Regions from separate parts of the Pseudomonas sessilinigenes genome, predicted to be linked through region 1. Evidence: predicted binding sites of a transcription regulator. Region 1 holds the regulator's gene; the other holds the start of a gene.
What was found. The regulator sigma-54, encoded in region 1, starts transcription at its own class of promoters, with help from an activator protein. The targets are predictions, from matches to a motif close to ANTGGCATNNANNTTGCTNT.
Positions count from the first base shown of each region.

Region 1 (7,450 bases):
GAATGGCCTCGGCCAGGGAACGGTTGGCGCTGCTGAGTGGATGGCGGCGCCGGGTTTCCGAGAAGCGCTTGAGCAGGGTTTCTTCGTCGGCGTCCAGATAGAGCACATCACACTGGATATGCCGACTGCGCACTTCCTCGAGCAACTCGGGGAAACGTGACAGATGGCTGGGCAAGTTGCGGGCATCGATGGAGACCGCGACCAACGGCTGGGCCAGCTCGGTGTGGATCAAGGCACGTTCGGCCAACTCTGGGAGCAGGCCGGCGGGCAGGTTGTCGATGCAGTAGTAGCCGTGGTCCTCAAGAACATCGAGGGCGGTGCTTTTGCCTGAGCCGGAACGGCCGCTGACGATGATCAAGCGCATGGTTACTGCCTGTTTTGCTCGTCCAGGACGACCTGATACAAGGCTTCGTTGCTGGTAGCACTGCGCAACCGGTCACGAACCTCCTTGCGATCGAGCATGCTGGCGATCTGCCGAAGCAGTTCCAGGTGCGCATCGGTCGCAGCTTCCGGGACCAGCAGAACGAACAGCAGGTCCACCGGAGCGCCATCGATGGCGTCGAAGTCGATCGGAGCGTCCAGGTGCATCAGTGCGCTGATGGGCGATTCGCAACCCTTTAGGCGGCAGTGAGGAATGGCGATGCCGTTGCCAAAACCGGTGGAGCCGAGTTTTTCGCGGGCAATCAGGCTCTCGAAGACATCCTGCATCTCCAGATCGGGCACTTCACGGCTGATCAGGTTGGCAATTTGTTCGAGGGCACGTTTTTTACTGCCTCCCGGCACGTTCACCAGGGAACGGCCGGGGGTCAGGATGCTTTCAAGTCGGATCATGGGAGGGGAGTATCAGCGACCCGTGCCTTGGAGAAGGTGGAGTTGCTTTTCCTTGTGCTTTTTCAGTTGGCGGTCAAGCTTGTCCGTGAGCAGGTCGATTGCGGCATACATATCGTCATGTTCTGCATTGGCGACGACCTCCCCACCGTGAATGTGCAGCGTAGCCTCGATCTTCTGCTTCAGCTTCTCGACGGCCATGGTGACCTGCACATTGGTAATCTTGTCAAAATGGCGTTCCAGTCGGTCGAGTTTTTCGCCGATGTAGACGCGCAGAGGTTCAGTCACTTCGAGTTGGTGTCCACTGATGTTGACTTGCATACAGCTTCTCCTTCGTTGCCAGTGCATGACGCGGCAGGCCATTTTGCCTGCCACCTGGACCGTGTCTGAAGCCTGCTGCGCATCGATCAGGCGGTTTGCCTGGTCGCCGTTTGGCGAGCATTCAGACACACTCCGAAACGCTGTGGCCAGCCCTACGGCTACATCAGCCGCTTACGTTCGCTAGAAGGCGCGATCCCAAGGGATTCGCGGTACTTGGCGACGGTACGGCGGGCTACCTGAATACCTTGTGCCTCCAGTAAACCAGCGATCTTGCTGTCACTCAACGGCTTTTTCTGATTTTCCGCCGCCACCAGTTTTTTGATGATTGCGCGGATCGCGGTGGATGAGCATTCACCGCCTTCCGAGGTGCTGACGTGGCTGGAGAAAAAGTATTTCAGTTCATATATACCCCGTGGGGTGTGCATGAATTTCTGCGTAGTGACCCGGGAAATCGTCGATTCGTGCATGCCCACCGCTTCGGCGATGTCATGCAGGACCAGGGGCTTCATCGCCTCGTCGCCATACTCGAGAAAGCCGCGCTGATGCTCGACGATCTGGGTGGCGACTTTCATCAGGGTTTCGTTGCGACTTTGCAGGCTCTTGATGAACCAGCGGGCCTCCTGCAGCTGATTGCGCATGAAGGTGTTGTCTGCGCTGGTGTCGGCACGACGTACAAAGCCCGCATATTGGGCATTGACTCGCAGGCGTGGTACCGACTCCTGGTTCAGCTCCACCAGCCAGCGTTCGTTGTCCTTGCGCACAATGACGTCCGGGACCACGTACTCGGCTTCGCTGGATTCGATCTGCGAGCCCGGGCGCGGGTTGAGGCTTTGCACCAGTTCGATGACCTGGCGCAGTTCGTCTTCCTTGAGCTTCATGCGCCGCATCAGTTGGCTGTAATCGCGGCTGCCCAGCAGGTCTATGTAGTCGCTGACCAGGCGCTGAGCTTCGCTCAGCCAAGGCGTCTTGGTCGGTAGCTGGCGCAGTTGCAACAGCAGGCATTCACCCAGGTTGCGAGCACCGATGCCGGCGGGTTCGAATTGCTGGATGCGATGCAGGACTGCTTCGATTTCGTCCAGCTCGATATCCAGTTCGGGGTCGAAGGCCTCGAGGACTTCTTCAAGGGTCTCGTCGAGGTAGCCCTGGTCGTTGATGCTGTCGATCAGGGTCACCGCGATCAAGCGGTCGGTGTCCGACATCGGGGCCAGGTTCAGTTGCCAGAGCAGGTGGCTCTGCAGGCTTTCGCCAGCGGAGGTGCGGGTGGTGAAGTCCCACTCGTCATCATCGCTGCTGGGCAGGCTGCTGGCGCTGGTCTGGTAGACATCTTCCCAGGCGGTATCCACCGGGAGTTCGTTGGGAATGCGTTCGCTCCATTCGCCATCCTCGAGGCTGTCCACCGTTGGGGCGGTTTCCTGGTAGGAGGGTTCCTGGATTTCGGTATTGGGTTTGGACTCGGTGTTGTCGGCCAGGGGGTCGCTGTTGTCGAAGTCGTCGCCATCTTCCTGGCGTTCGAGCATCGGGTTGGACTCCAGGGCTTCCTGAATTTCCTGTTGCAGGTCCAGGGTCGACAATTGGAGCAGGCGGATGGCCTGTTGCAGCTGCGGTGTCATCGTCAGCTGCTGGCCCATTCTCAGGACTAGCGATGGTTTCATGGCAGGGGCTTAACACCTTAATTGCCGGCGCACATGCGCCATCCACTACAGGGCGCCGAAGCGCCAAACATAAGCAAATTATATGCCTGAAACTGAAGTGTTTGCCTAGAGCGTCGTAACAATAAACTTTGTAGGGATTTACTGTTTTCGGCGCCCTGGCTACTAGCCCAACACGTCAGCCTTTACAGGCGGAATTCGTGGCCCAGGTAGACTTCCTTGACCAGCTCATTGGCCAGGATAGTCGCAGAATCGCCTTCGGCGATCAGTTGCCCGTCATTGACGATGTAGGCGGTTTCGCAGATGTCCAGCGTTTCGCGGACGTTGTGGTCGGTGATCAGTACCCCGATGCCCTTGGCTTTGAGGTGATGGATGATCTGCTTGATGTCGCCGACGGAGATCGGGTCCACGCCTGCGAACGGTTCGTCCAGCAGGATGAACTTGGGTGCGGTGGCCAGCGCGCGGGCAATCTCCACGCGACGACGCTCGCCGCCGGACAGGCTCATGCCGAGGTTGTCGCGGATATGGTTGATGTGGAACTCCTGCAGCAGGCTTTCCAGTTCCTGGCGACGACCTGCTTTATCGAGTTCCTTGCGGGTCTCGAGGATAGCCATGATGTTGTCGGCCACCGACAGCTTGCGGAAGATCGAGGCTTCCTGGGGCAGGTAGCCGATGCCCGCGCGAGCGCGCCCGTGCATGGGCTGATGGCTGACATCCAGGTCGTCGATCAGCACCCGGCCCTGGTCGGCCTGGACCAGGCCGACGATCATATAGAAACAGGTGGTCTTGCCTGCACCGTTGGGGCCAAGGAGGCCGACGATCTGGCCGCTGTCGATGGACAGGCTGACGTCGCGCACGACCTGTCGGCTCTTGTAGCTCTTGGCCAGGTGCTGGGCTTTCAGAGTTGCCATTACTGGGCCTTTTGCTCGTCGGTTTTCTTTTTCGGCTGGATGACCATGTCGATCCGCGGACGGGGAGCGGTAATCGAGCTGCCGTTGGCGCGACCGGCATTGGCCACTTGCTTGACGGTGTCGTAGATGATCTTCTCGCCTTCGGTGGTATTACCGTCGTTGATGACCTTGGCCTTGTCGATCAGTACGACGCGGTTTTGCTGGGCGTGGTACTGGATGGTCACGGCGTAGGCCTGGACCGGCTTGGGATCGGTCTGCTTCTGCAGTTGCTCGAAGTAGGCCAGGTTGCCCACCGAGGTCACGACGTCGATTTCACCACTCTTGGCCCGGGTGATGGTCACGGTGTTGCCGGTGATCTTCATCGAGCCCTGGGTGATGATCACGTCGCCTTTATAGGTGGCTACGCCATTCTTGTCATCGAGCTGGGCATCGTCGGCCTGGATGCGGATCGGCTGTTGGCTATCGTTCGGCAGAGCCCAGGCGCTCACGCTTCCCAGTGCTGCGCCCAGACTGAGCAAAATAGGGAGGGTTTTAATGAGCCTCATACTGTCCTCTTACGTTCGATAGCAGGTCCATCCTGCCGTCTTTCAAATACGCTTTCATTCCCGTAGCCGTGGTCACGCCGTCGGCGCCGTCGATTCTAACGGCTTGCTCGGTTTGCGCATATTGCTTCTGTGGGAATACTGTCATGCGACTGCTGGTGATCAGCAGGTTGCGATTCTTCTCGTCAGTGCGCGAAACCCGTACCGAGTCGATGAGTTCGACCTGAGTGCCATCCGGGTTGACTTCGCCGCGTTCGCTCTGGACGTGCCACGGATAGGCGGTGCCACGGTACATGTGCAGGTCCGGCTGGGTCAGCAGGGTTACCTGGCTGGCCTTGATGTGCTCGACCTTGTCCGAGGTCATCTCGTATTGCAGCTTCCCATCGGGCAGGTACTGCACGCTGTGGGCATTGATCGCGAAATAGTCGATGGCGCTTTCATCGACCTGGACCACCGGCTTGTCGAGGAAGCGCTCGGGGCTGATATTCCAGTAGCCCACCGCAGCGAATAGCAAGGCAATGGTCCCGAAGATCAGTATGTTGCGAATCTTTTTACTCAGCATTGGCGGACTCTATAGATAAGCGGCATTGGCTGCTTCGAGGCGGCCCTGGGCATGCAGGATCAGTTCGCAAAATTCGCGAGCCGCTCCTTCGCCGCCGCGGGCCACGGTGATGCCGTGGGCGTGCTCGCGAACGAAGGCGGCGGCATTGGCGACTGCCATGCCCAGGCCGACACGACGGATCACGGGTAGGTCGGGCAGGTCGTCGCCCAGGTAGGCGACCTCTTCATAGCTTAGGCCCAGTTGTGCAAGAAGCTCGTCCAGTACGACCAGCTTGTCTTCGCGGCCCTGGTAGAGGTGGGGGATTCCCAGGTTCTTGGCCCGGCGCTCGACCACGGGGGTCTTGCGCCCGGTGATGATCGCGGTTTGTACTCCGGCGGCCATGAGCATCTTGATGCCCTGGCCGTCGAGGGTACTGAAGGATTTGAATTCGCTGCCGTCCTCGAGGAAGTACAGGCGACCGTCGGTCAGCACGCCGTCGACGTCGAAAACCGCCAGCTTGATGTTCTTGCCGCGCTGCAGCAGGTTCTCATTCATTTACATCACTCCTGCGCGCAACAGGTCGGACAGGTTGAACGCGCCTATGGGGCGATCCTCCTGGTCGACGACGACCAGTGCGTTGATTCGATTGTCTTCCATGATTTTCAGGGCTTCGGCCGCCAGCATCTCGGCACGTGCGGTCTTGCCGTGGAGGGTCATGACTTCGTCTATGGTGGTGTGGTGGATATCGATGCTGCGGTCCAGGGTGCGGCGCAGGTCGCCGTCAGTGAAGACCCCGGCCAGGCGCCCGTCCGCCTCGACAATGACGGTCATGCCCAAGCCCTTGCGGCTCATCTCCATCAGGGCATCGCGAAGCAGGGTGCCACGCTGGACCTGAGGCAGTTGTTCGCCGGCGTGCATGACGTTCTCGACCTTCAGCAGCAGGCGACGTCCCAGGGCGCCACCGGGGTGCGAGAAGGCGAAGTCTTCGGCGGTGAAGCCGCGGGCCTCCAGCAGTGCCACGGCCAGGGCGTCGCCCATGACTAGGGCGGCGGTGGTCGAAGAGGTGGGGGCCAGGTTCAGCGGGCAGGCTTCTTGCTCGACATGCACGTTGAGATTGACGTCGGCGGCCTTGGCCAGCGGTGAGTCCGGGTTGCCGGTGATGCTGATCAACTGGATGCCCAGGCGCTTGATCAGCGGCAACAGGGTCACGATTTCATTGGTGGAGCCGGAATTGGAGAGGGCCAGGATCACGTCTTCGCGGGTAATCATGCCCATGTCGCCATGGCTGGCTTCAGCCGGGTGGACAAAAAAAGCCGTGGTTCCCGTACTGGCCAGGGTGGCGGCGATCTTGTTGCCGATATGCCCGGACTTACCCATGCCGACCACTACCACTCGGCCTTTGCTGGCCAGAATCATCTCGCAGGCGCGCACGAAATCTGCGTCGATATGGGGCAGCAAGCCTTCTACGGCCTGTATTTCGAGGCGGATGGTGCGCTGTGCTGATTGAATCAGGTCGCTGGTTTGGCTCATGTCTGAAATCGTATAGCCCGATGAAAAGGCGGCGATTATAGCGGTAATGAACAAATCCCTCACGCAAGTTCGTCAGCCTTTGCCGACTGTTGCCAGGAATCGAACTATTTTGCCTGTCGTCGACCTGAACGGTGACGGCTTCGGCCTTGGGGGCTAAGCATCAGCAGTGATATAGTTCGCCGCCAGTTCGGCCTGCCCAGAGGCACGAGCTCCCGGGAGGGAGCCTAGCGTCCGAGTGTTAGGTTGCATCGCAAGGAGTTTAGATGAGTGCCGATAACGCTTACGCGGTCGAGCTGAAGGGCGTTTCCTTCAAGCGCGGTACGCGCAGCATATTCAATAACGTGGATATCCAGATTCCGCGGGGCAAGGTCACCGGCATCATGGGACCTTCCGGCTGCGGGAAAACAACCCTGCTGCGCCTGATGGGCATGCAATTGCGGCCTAGCGCTGGTGAAGTGTGGGTCAACGGCCAGAATCTGCCGAAGCTTTCGCGCAGTGACCTGTTCGATGCTCGCAAGCAGATGGGCGTCCTGTTCCAGAGCGGTGCGCTGTTCACTGATCTGGATGTCTTCGAAAACGTAGCCTTTCCGCTGCGGGTGCATACCCAGCTGCCTGACGAAATGATTCGCGACATCGTCCTGCTCAAGCTACAGGCTGTGGGGTTGCGAGGAGCCATTGACCTGATGCCCGACGAGCTGTCGGGTGGGATGAAGCGTCGGGTCGCCTTGGCTCGCGCCATTGCCCTGGACCCGCAGATCCTCATGTACGACGAACCGTTCGTGGGCCAGGACCCTATTGCCATGGGGGTGCTGGTACGCCTGATCCGGCTGCTCAACGATGCCTTGGGTATCACCAGTATCGTGGTTTCCCATGATCTGGCCGAGACCGCAAGCATCGCCGACTACCTCTATGTAGTGGGTGATGGCCAGGTACTGGGCCAGGGAACTCCTGCCGAGCTCATGGACTCCGACAATCCGCGTATTCGTCAATTTATGAAGGGCGATCCCGACGGTCCCGTGCCGTTTCATTTTCCAGCGCCGGATTACCGCGCAGATCTTCTGGGGAAGCGCTGATGCGCAAGATATCGCTAATCGAAAGGGTTCGTCTCTTCGGTCGCTCAGGCATCGA
Region 1 covers NZ_CP027706.1:1,013,675-1,021,124, forward strand. The annotation lists gene rapZ (RNase adapter RapZ) at 1-364, opposite strand, end outside; gene ptsN (PTS IIA-like nitrogen regulatory protein PtsN) at 367-831, opposite strand; gene hpf (ribosome hibernation-promoting factor, HPF/YfiA family) at 844-1,149, opposite strand; gene C4K39_RS04560 (RNA polymerase factor sigma-54) at 1,308-2,801, opposite strand; gene lptB (LPS export ABC transporter ATP-binding protein) at 2,984-3,709, opposite strand; gene lptA (lipopolysaccharide transport periplasmic protein LptA) at 3,709-4,254, opposite strand; gene lptC (LPS export ABC transporter periplasmic protein LptC) at 4,241-4,813, opposite strand; gene C4K39_RS04580 (KdsC family phosphatase) at 4,823-5,347, opposite strand; gene C4K39_RS04585 (KpsF/GutQ family sugar-phosphate isomerase) at 5,348-6,322, opposite strand; gene C4K39_RS04590 (ATP-binding cassette domain-containing protein) at 6,586-7,395, shown strand; gene mlaE (lipid asymmetry maintenance ABC transporter permease subunit MlaE) at 7,395-7,450, shown strand, end outside.

Region 2 (7,450 bases), 590 kb from region 1:
GACAGCTGGGCCTCTTCCTTGGTGATGCGCAGCAAGCGATCCCGGGGATGGACTTCCAACAGCAGCAAGGTGTCGCCGTTGTTGAGGATCGGCGTCACCGCATAGTCCACGGTCAGGGTCTGGCCGGTCAGGGCGGTGAGCATGGCCTCGCGCTTGGTGAAGGGATGGGCCTGCTCCACCGCCTGGCGCAGGGAGCTCAAGGCTTCGGCCGACTCGGTGAACAGCTCGCTGATGAACTGCCCATGGCTGCGCTGGCCGCTGATGGCCAGGAGCATTTCCGCCGCCGGGTTCATGTACTCAAGGCGCAGGTCGGCATTGAGCAGGATGGTGGCGGTGGTCAGGTTGTCCAGTAACAGGCGATGCAGTGGGTCGCTGATGGTCATTCGGACCTCTTTTGAAGCAGGACAATCCGGAGTCGATCCCGGATCGTGCACGGGTTGAAGCGCTGGTACGGAGAAAATGCAAAAACCAAACCAAGGCTCCGAAAAGAAGCGTTCGCGCCCCTGAAACAGGTGTTTGAACGCCGATTGCATGGCGTATTGCCAGTCCCGACGGGCATTTTCGAACCAAAATGGGCTGCTAATCATCCCTGGGTGCAAGGTGTTGCACCAATATAGTGCATGAGTGCTTGGCCTGCTTGCCTGCTGTCCGATCGTCGAGAATCAACGCCCGTTTTTCAGCGGCAGCCGGGTGCCAGAGCCGGTAGAGTGCGCCGGACTCTTTGCTTGAAGGTCCAGGATCCGGCCATGGAAAACGCCCCTCTGCTGTTCCAGCTTCCCGACGACGACACCTTGTATCGGGCGCTCCTGGAGCGCGACCCGGCCTATGAGGGTTTTGCCTATGTCGGGGTGAAGAGCACCGGGGTGTTCTGTCGGCTGAGCTGTGTCGCGCGCAAGCCCAAGCGTCACAACACGGTGTTCTTCGGCTCCATCAGGGAGTGCCTGGAGGGCGGGTTTCGTGCTTGCCTGCGCTGCCGTCCCCTGGAGGCGGCAGGGGGCCAGGAACCCTGGGTCAAGACCTTGCTCGAACAACTGCACAGCGATGGCGAGCGCCGTTGGTATGAAGAGGATCTGGTGCGCCAGGGGCTGGACCCGTCCACGGTCCGCCGAGCATTCAAGCGCCATTTCGGGGTGACCTTCCTGGAAATGGCCCGGCTGCGGCGTATCGGCCGGGGCATGCAGCAGTTGGCTTCAGGGGAGCCGGTGATCGAGGCGCAGATCAGCGCCGGCTTCGATTCCGACAGTGGTTTTCGCCATGCGTTTGCCCGGCTTGCGGGCCAACCACCGTCGAACCTGCGTGGGCGTGAACTGCTCAAGGCCGATTGGTTGCAGACGCCTATCGGTGTGATGCTGGCCGTGGCCGATGCCCAGGTCCTGCATGTGCTGGAGTTTTTCGACCGCCCGGCCCTGGCGGGGGAGCTGCGCAAGTTGCAGGACAACAGTGGCTCGAGCATCGGCTTCGGACGCTTTGCCCCCATCGACCAGATCGAGGCCGAACTGCGCCGTTACTTTGCCGGTGAGCCGGTGTCTTTCCAGACACCATTGGCGATGCAGGCCTCGGCCTTCACCCGCACGGTATGGCAGGCCCTGCGGGCCATTCCCCTGGGCAGCACCTGCAGTTATGCCGGGTTGGCGCGGGATATCGGCTCGCCGACGGCGGTGCGCGCCGTGGCCCGAGCCAACGGTGCCAACCAGATCGCCATCGTCATCGCGTGCCATCGGGTGATCGGCGCCGATGGCTCGCTGACCGGTTATGGCGGAGGCCTGTGGCGCAAGCGCTGGTTGCTGGAGCACGAGCGACGGATGCATCTGGCTGGACGGGAACAGCCGGTGCTGGCCCAGGAGCCATTCAACGATGGGCGCGCAGCAGGAAGAAACTGATTTCCGGGCTTTGCTGCAGGATTTGCTCGCCCTCAAGGACCTGCACCGCCAGGCGATGAAGGCCGCGGTCGAGGTTCGACAGATGCAACTGCGGGCCACGGCCAGGGGCGCCGTGGGGTTCGCCATCCAGCAGCAGGCGCAGGCGATGGGGCGGTTGCAGCGGCGGGTGCAGGTCTACCCGGACGCTGAAGCTGCCGTTATTGGCCCGCAGCGCGCCCTGCTCCTGCACTCCGTTGAGCTGCAGGCGTTGGTAGGCCTGCCTTTGGCTGGTCTGGCAGGCGACCGGTGCCCTGTTCGAGGGCGGCCAGTCGCTGGATCCTCGGTCGCTGCTGGGGCGATGGTCGTCGGTGGGGTGATCGGGGGCCGCATCAGCTGGCAGTAGGGTTATCCACAGCAGCCACAAGGCAGCGATACGCATGGTCCGGATCCTCCTGGAGAGCCCTCAGCATAGGGGCGCACCGGGCAGGCGACAGGCCTGGTTAACCTTTGAACACACATAACTCGGCAGTGGCGCGGATCATCGCCAACTGACGCAGCGGCGCCATGTCGCCGGTGTGGTTGGCCCGGGCCAACCACTGCGGGCAGCGCGGGTCGGTACGGGAGGGGCTGAAGTCGGCCAGTTGCTGCAGCAGGCGTTCTTGTAACCGATCGAGTTGCGGGCGGATTTGCCCGGCCAGGTCCTGGCGTGGAGTATCCGGTGCCTGGCCTTGTAGATGCCAGGTTGAAAGCCTGGCGTATTGCACTAGTTTGTTGGCCTCGATCTGCGCTGCGAAGAACTGCCCTACCGTGGTTTCATCCAGGCCGTTGGCCAGGGCCGAGGCTGCTGCGATCACTTGCTGTTCGCGAGGCCGGTCCTCCACGGCCTTGTGGCTGTCCCACTTGCTCAGGGCCACTTGCTCGGCGATGTCCAGGCGTGCGGCGATGCTGCCCAGCAATGGAGCAAGGCTGGCCGGAGCATCGTCGGCCCGGGCCAGGCTGGCGAGCAGGGTGCAGGCCAGGGCGAGACACAGGTTCAAGGAAGATTTCATCGGCAGGCTCAAGGTTGGGAGGGGGAGGTTCATGATGCCCGCAAGCTGGCCAGAGGCACACGGAAAATCCCCGGGTATTTTCTGCCGGGCATGAAAAAGGCCTCCCGAAGGAGGCCTTTCGATCACGCCGCTTGCGCGAGCGCTACCGGATCAGCAGCTGTAGTACAGCTCGTATTCCAGTGGGTGTACGAAGGTACGGACCTTGATTTCTTCTTCGCTTTTCAGGGCGATGTAGGCGTCGATGAAGTCGTCGCTGAAAACGCCGCCTTTGGTCAGGAACGCACGGCCCTTGTCCAGCTCTTCCAGGGCTTCTTTCAGGCTGCCGCAAACTTGTGGGATCTCTTTGGCCTCTTCAGGCGGCAGGTCGTACAGGTTCTTGTCGGCAGCATCGCCAGGGTGGATCTTGTTCTGGATACCATCCAGGCCGGCCATCAGCAGTGCCGCGAAGCACAGGTATGGGTTGGCCGCCGGGTCCGGGAAGCGCGCTTCGATACGGCGGGCTTTCGGGCTCGACACGTAAGGAATGCGGATCGAAGCGGAGCGGTTGCGGGCCGAGTAGGCCAGCATCACTGGAGCTTCGAAGCCTGGAACCAGGCGCTTGTAGGAGTTGGTAGCCGGGTTGGTGAAGCCGTTCAGGGCCTTGCCGTGCTTGATGATGCCGCCGATGAAGTACAGGGCGGTATCGGACAGGCCGGCATAACCTTCGCCAGCGAAGGTGTTCTTGCCGTCTTTCCAGATCGACATGTGTACGTGCATGCCCGAGCCGTTGTCGCCGTACAGCGGTTTTGGCATGAAGGTAGCGGTGCGGCCGTAGGCGTCGGCCACGTTGTGCACCACGTACTTCAGAGTCTGGGTTTCGTCGGCCTTCTTCACCAGGGTGTTGAACTTGACGCCGATTTCGTTCTGGCCGGCAGTCGCCACTTCGTGGTGGTGGACTTCGACGGTCAGGCCCATTTCTTCCAGTGCGTTGCACATGGAGGTACGGATTTCGTGGTCATGGTCGAACGGCGGAACCGGGAAGTAGCCGCCCTTGATGCCTGGACGGTGGCCCTTGTTGCCGCCTTCCACGTCCTGGTCGGACATCCACGAGCCTTGCTCGGAGTAGATCTTGAACATCGAGCCGGAGATGTCGGACTTGAACTTTACCTGGTCGAAGATGAAGAACTCAGGCTCCGGACCTGCGAATACGGTGTCGCCGATGCCGGTGGCCTTCAGGTGCTCTTCGGCGCGCTTGGCGATCGCGCGAGGGTCGCGGTCGTAGCCTTGCATGCTCGAAGGTTCGATGATGTCGCACACCAGGATCAGGGTCGGCTCTTCGGTGAACGGGTCCAGCACGGCGGTTTCGTCGTCCGGCATCAGGATCATGTCGGAGGCTTCGATGCCTTTCCAGCCAGCGATGGAGGAGCCGTCGAACATCTTGCCAGCTTCGAAGAAGTCTTCATCCAGCGCATCACGGGCCGGCATGGTCACGTGATGTTGAGTGCCCTTGGTGTCAGTGAAGCGCAGATCAATCCATTTGACGTCATGATCTTTGATGAGTTGAACCGACTTCGACATAGTGTCCTCCGGATGGCTTCGGGCTTGATGTTGGAGTGCCCTTAGAATGTGGGTAATGCCGGCGCGAATACTCTGCCATGGCAACCTGCCTCACAAGGGAGCAAATTGCATGCCAGTGCCCTGGGATGGGTTTTTTGCCCCAAAATCACGCTTTCTCCGCTTCAGGGGCAAGAGTGCCGGCATTTTGCGCACTGCAATGTAGCGCTTATTTGAATAAATGACCCGTTTTGGTGCATCGAAAACCTTCTGCACATTAACTGGTTAAACCTTGAGCAATTTCCGCTATAATCCGCGCCCCCCTTTTTCGGCTGACCCGGCGCACGCTGTTTTCATGAAACTAATCGTTAAAGTTTTCCCGGAAATCACCATCAAGAGCCGCCCGGTTCGGACGCGTTTCATCCGTCAGTTGGCCAAGAACATCCGTGCCGTGCTCCGTGACCTGGACCCGGCTGTGGTGGTCGATGGTGTGTGGGACAACCTCGAGCTGGAAACCGCCGTCACCGAGCCCAAGGTGCTCAAGGACATGACCGAGCGCCTGAGCTGCATGCCCGGCATCGCGCATTTCCTGCAGGTCGACGAGTACCCCCTGGGGGACTTCGACGACATCGTCGCCAAGTGCAAGCAGCACTTCGGCGAAGTCTTGGCGGGGAAGATTTTCGCTGTGCGCTGCAAGCGCGCCGGCAAGCATGAATTCAGTTCCATGGACGTGGAAAAATACGTCGGTAGCCAGTTGCGCCGACAGTGCGGTGCCGCGGGAATCGACCTGAAAGCGCCGCAAATCGAAGTGCGGATGGAAATTCGCGACCAACGGTTGTTCGTGATCCACAGCCAGCACAATGGCATCGGCGGCTACCCGCTGGGCGCCCTGGAACAGACCCTGGTGTTGATGTCCGGTGGCTTCGACTCCACCGTGGCGGCCTACCAGATCATGCGTCGCGGCCTGATGGGGCATTTCTGCTTCTTCAACCTGGGCGGTCGTGCCCACGAATTGGGCGTGATGGAAGTCGCGCACTATATTTGGAAGAAGTACGGCAGCTCCCAGCGCGTGCTGTTCGTCAGCGTGCCGTTCGAGGAAGTGCTGGGCGAGATCCTCGGCAAGGTCGACAACAGTCATATGGGCGTCATCTTGAAGCGTATGATGTTGCGTGCCGCCTCGAGCATCGCCGAGCGCCTGCACATCGATGCGCTGGTCACCGGCGAGGCGATTTCCCAGGTGTCCAGCCAGACCCTGCCGAACCTGTCGGTGATCGACTGCGTGACCGACAAGCTGGTGCTGCGGCCGCTGATCGCCAGCCACAAGCAGGACATCATCGACCTGGCCAACCAGATTGGCACCGCTGACTTTGCCAAGCACATGCCGGAGTACTGCGGGGTCATCTCGGTGAACCCCAAGACCAATGCCAAGCGCCATCGCGTCGAGCATGAAGAGAAAGAATTCGACATGGCCGTGCTCGAGCGTGCGATCGAGCGGGCCAAACTGGTGCCGATCGATCGAGTGATCGACGAGCTGGGCCAGGATGTTCAAGTTGAAGAAGTCAGCGAAGCGCTGGCCGGCCAGATCGTCATCGACATCCGTCACCCGGATGCCCAGGAAGATGAACCGCTGGAGCTGGCTGGCATCGAAGTCAAGGCGTTGCCGTTCTATGCGGTGAACGCACGCTTCAAGGAACTGGACCCTAACCGCCAGTACCTGCTGTATTGCGACAAAGGCGTCATGAGTCGCCTGCATGCTCACCATCTGCTCAGTGAGGGACATGCCAATGTGCGCGTTTATAGACCGAGCTAAATGCCCGGGGCTGTTCGCCTGTGGCTTGCGTCACCGGCCCCCCGACGCCGCCGTCAAGCTGTAACGGCAAGGCCTGAATCTATTGTTAATCGCTGCCAGCATTTGTCAGCACACCGAATCCTCTGATCGAGATACACAAGTGATCGAAAATCTACGCAACATCGCCATCATCGCCCACGTTGACCACGGTAAAACCACCCTGGTAGACAAACTCCTGCGTCAATCCGGCACCCTGGAGCGCAACGAGCTCAACGACGAGCGCGTGATGGACTCCAACGACCAGGAAAAAGAACGCGGCATTACCATCCTGGCCAAAAACACCGCCATCAACTGGAACGGCTACCACATCAACATCGTGGACACCCCCGGCCACGCCGACTTCGGCGGCGAAGTTGAGCGCGTAATGTCCATGGTCGACTCCGTGCTGCTGCTGGTCGACGCCCAGGACGGCCCGATGCCGCAAACCCGCTTCGTGACCAAGAAGGCTTTCGAAGCCGGCCTGCGTCCGATCGTGGTGATCAACAAGGTCGACCGTCCGGGCGCGCGTCCTGACTGGGTTCTGGACCAGATCTTCGACCTGTTCGACAACCTGGGCGCCACCGAAGAACAGCTGGACTTCAAAGTCGTCTACGCCTCGGCCCTGAACGGCATCGCCGGTCTGGACCACACCGACATGGCCGAAGACATGACCCCGCTGTACCAGTCGATCATCGACAACGTGCCAGCGCCAAGCGTCGACCGTGACGGTCCGTTCCAGATGCAGATCTCTGCCCTGGACTACAACAGCTTCCTGGGTGTGATCGGCGTTGGCCGTATCGCCCGTGGTCGCGTCAAGCCGAACACCCCGGTCACTGCCATCGATACCGAAGGCAAGAAGCGCAACGGCCGTATCCTCAAGCTGATGGGTCACCACGGCCTGCACCGCGTGGACGTTGAAGAAGCCGCCGCTGGCGACATCGTCTGCATCAGCGGTTTCGACGAGCTGTTCATTTCCGACACCCTGTGCGACCCGACTGCTGTTGAAGCAATGAAGCCGCTGACCGTCGACGAGCCGACCGTATCCATGACCTTCCAGGTCAACGATTCGCCGTTCTGCGGTAAGGAAGGTAAGTTCGTGACCTCCCGTAACATCAAGGAGCGTCTGGACAAAGAGCTGCTGTACAACGTAGCCCTGCGTGTTGAAGAAGGCGACTCGGCCG
Region 2 covers NZ_CP027706.1:424,962-432,411, forward strand. The annotation lists gene glnL (nitrogen regulation protein NR(II)) at 1-383, opposite strand, end outside; gene C4K39_RS01940 (bifunctional transcriptional activator/DNA repair enzyme AdaA) at 747-1,880, shown strand; gene C4K39_RS01945 (DUF4124 domain-containing protein) at 1,849-2,298, opposite strand; gene C4K39_RS01950 (chorismate mutase) at 2,360-2,908, opposite strand; gene glnA (glutamate--ammonia ligase) at 3,059-4,465, opposite strand; gene thiI (tRNA uracil 4-sulfurtransferase ThiI) at 4,797-6,251, shown strand; gene typA (translational GTPase TypA) at 6,391-7,450, shown strand, end outside.
Region 2: glnA (glutamate--ammonia ligase) is a predicted target of sigma-54. The motif match lies at 4,563-4,582, and genes of this name have one in related genera.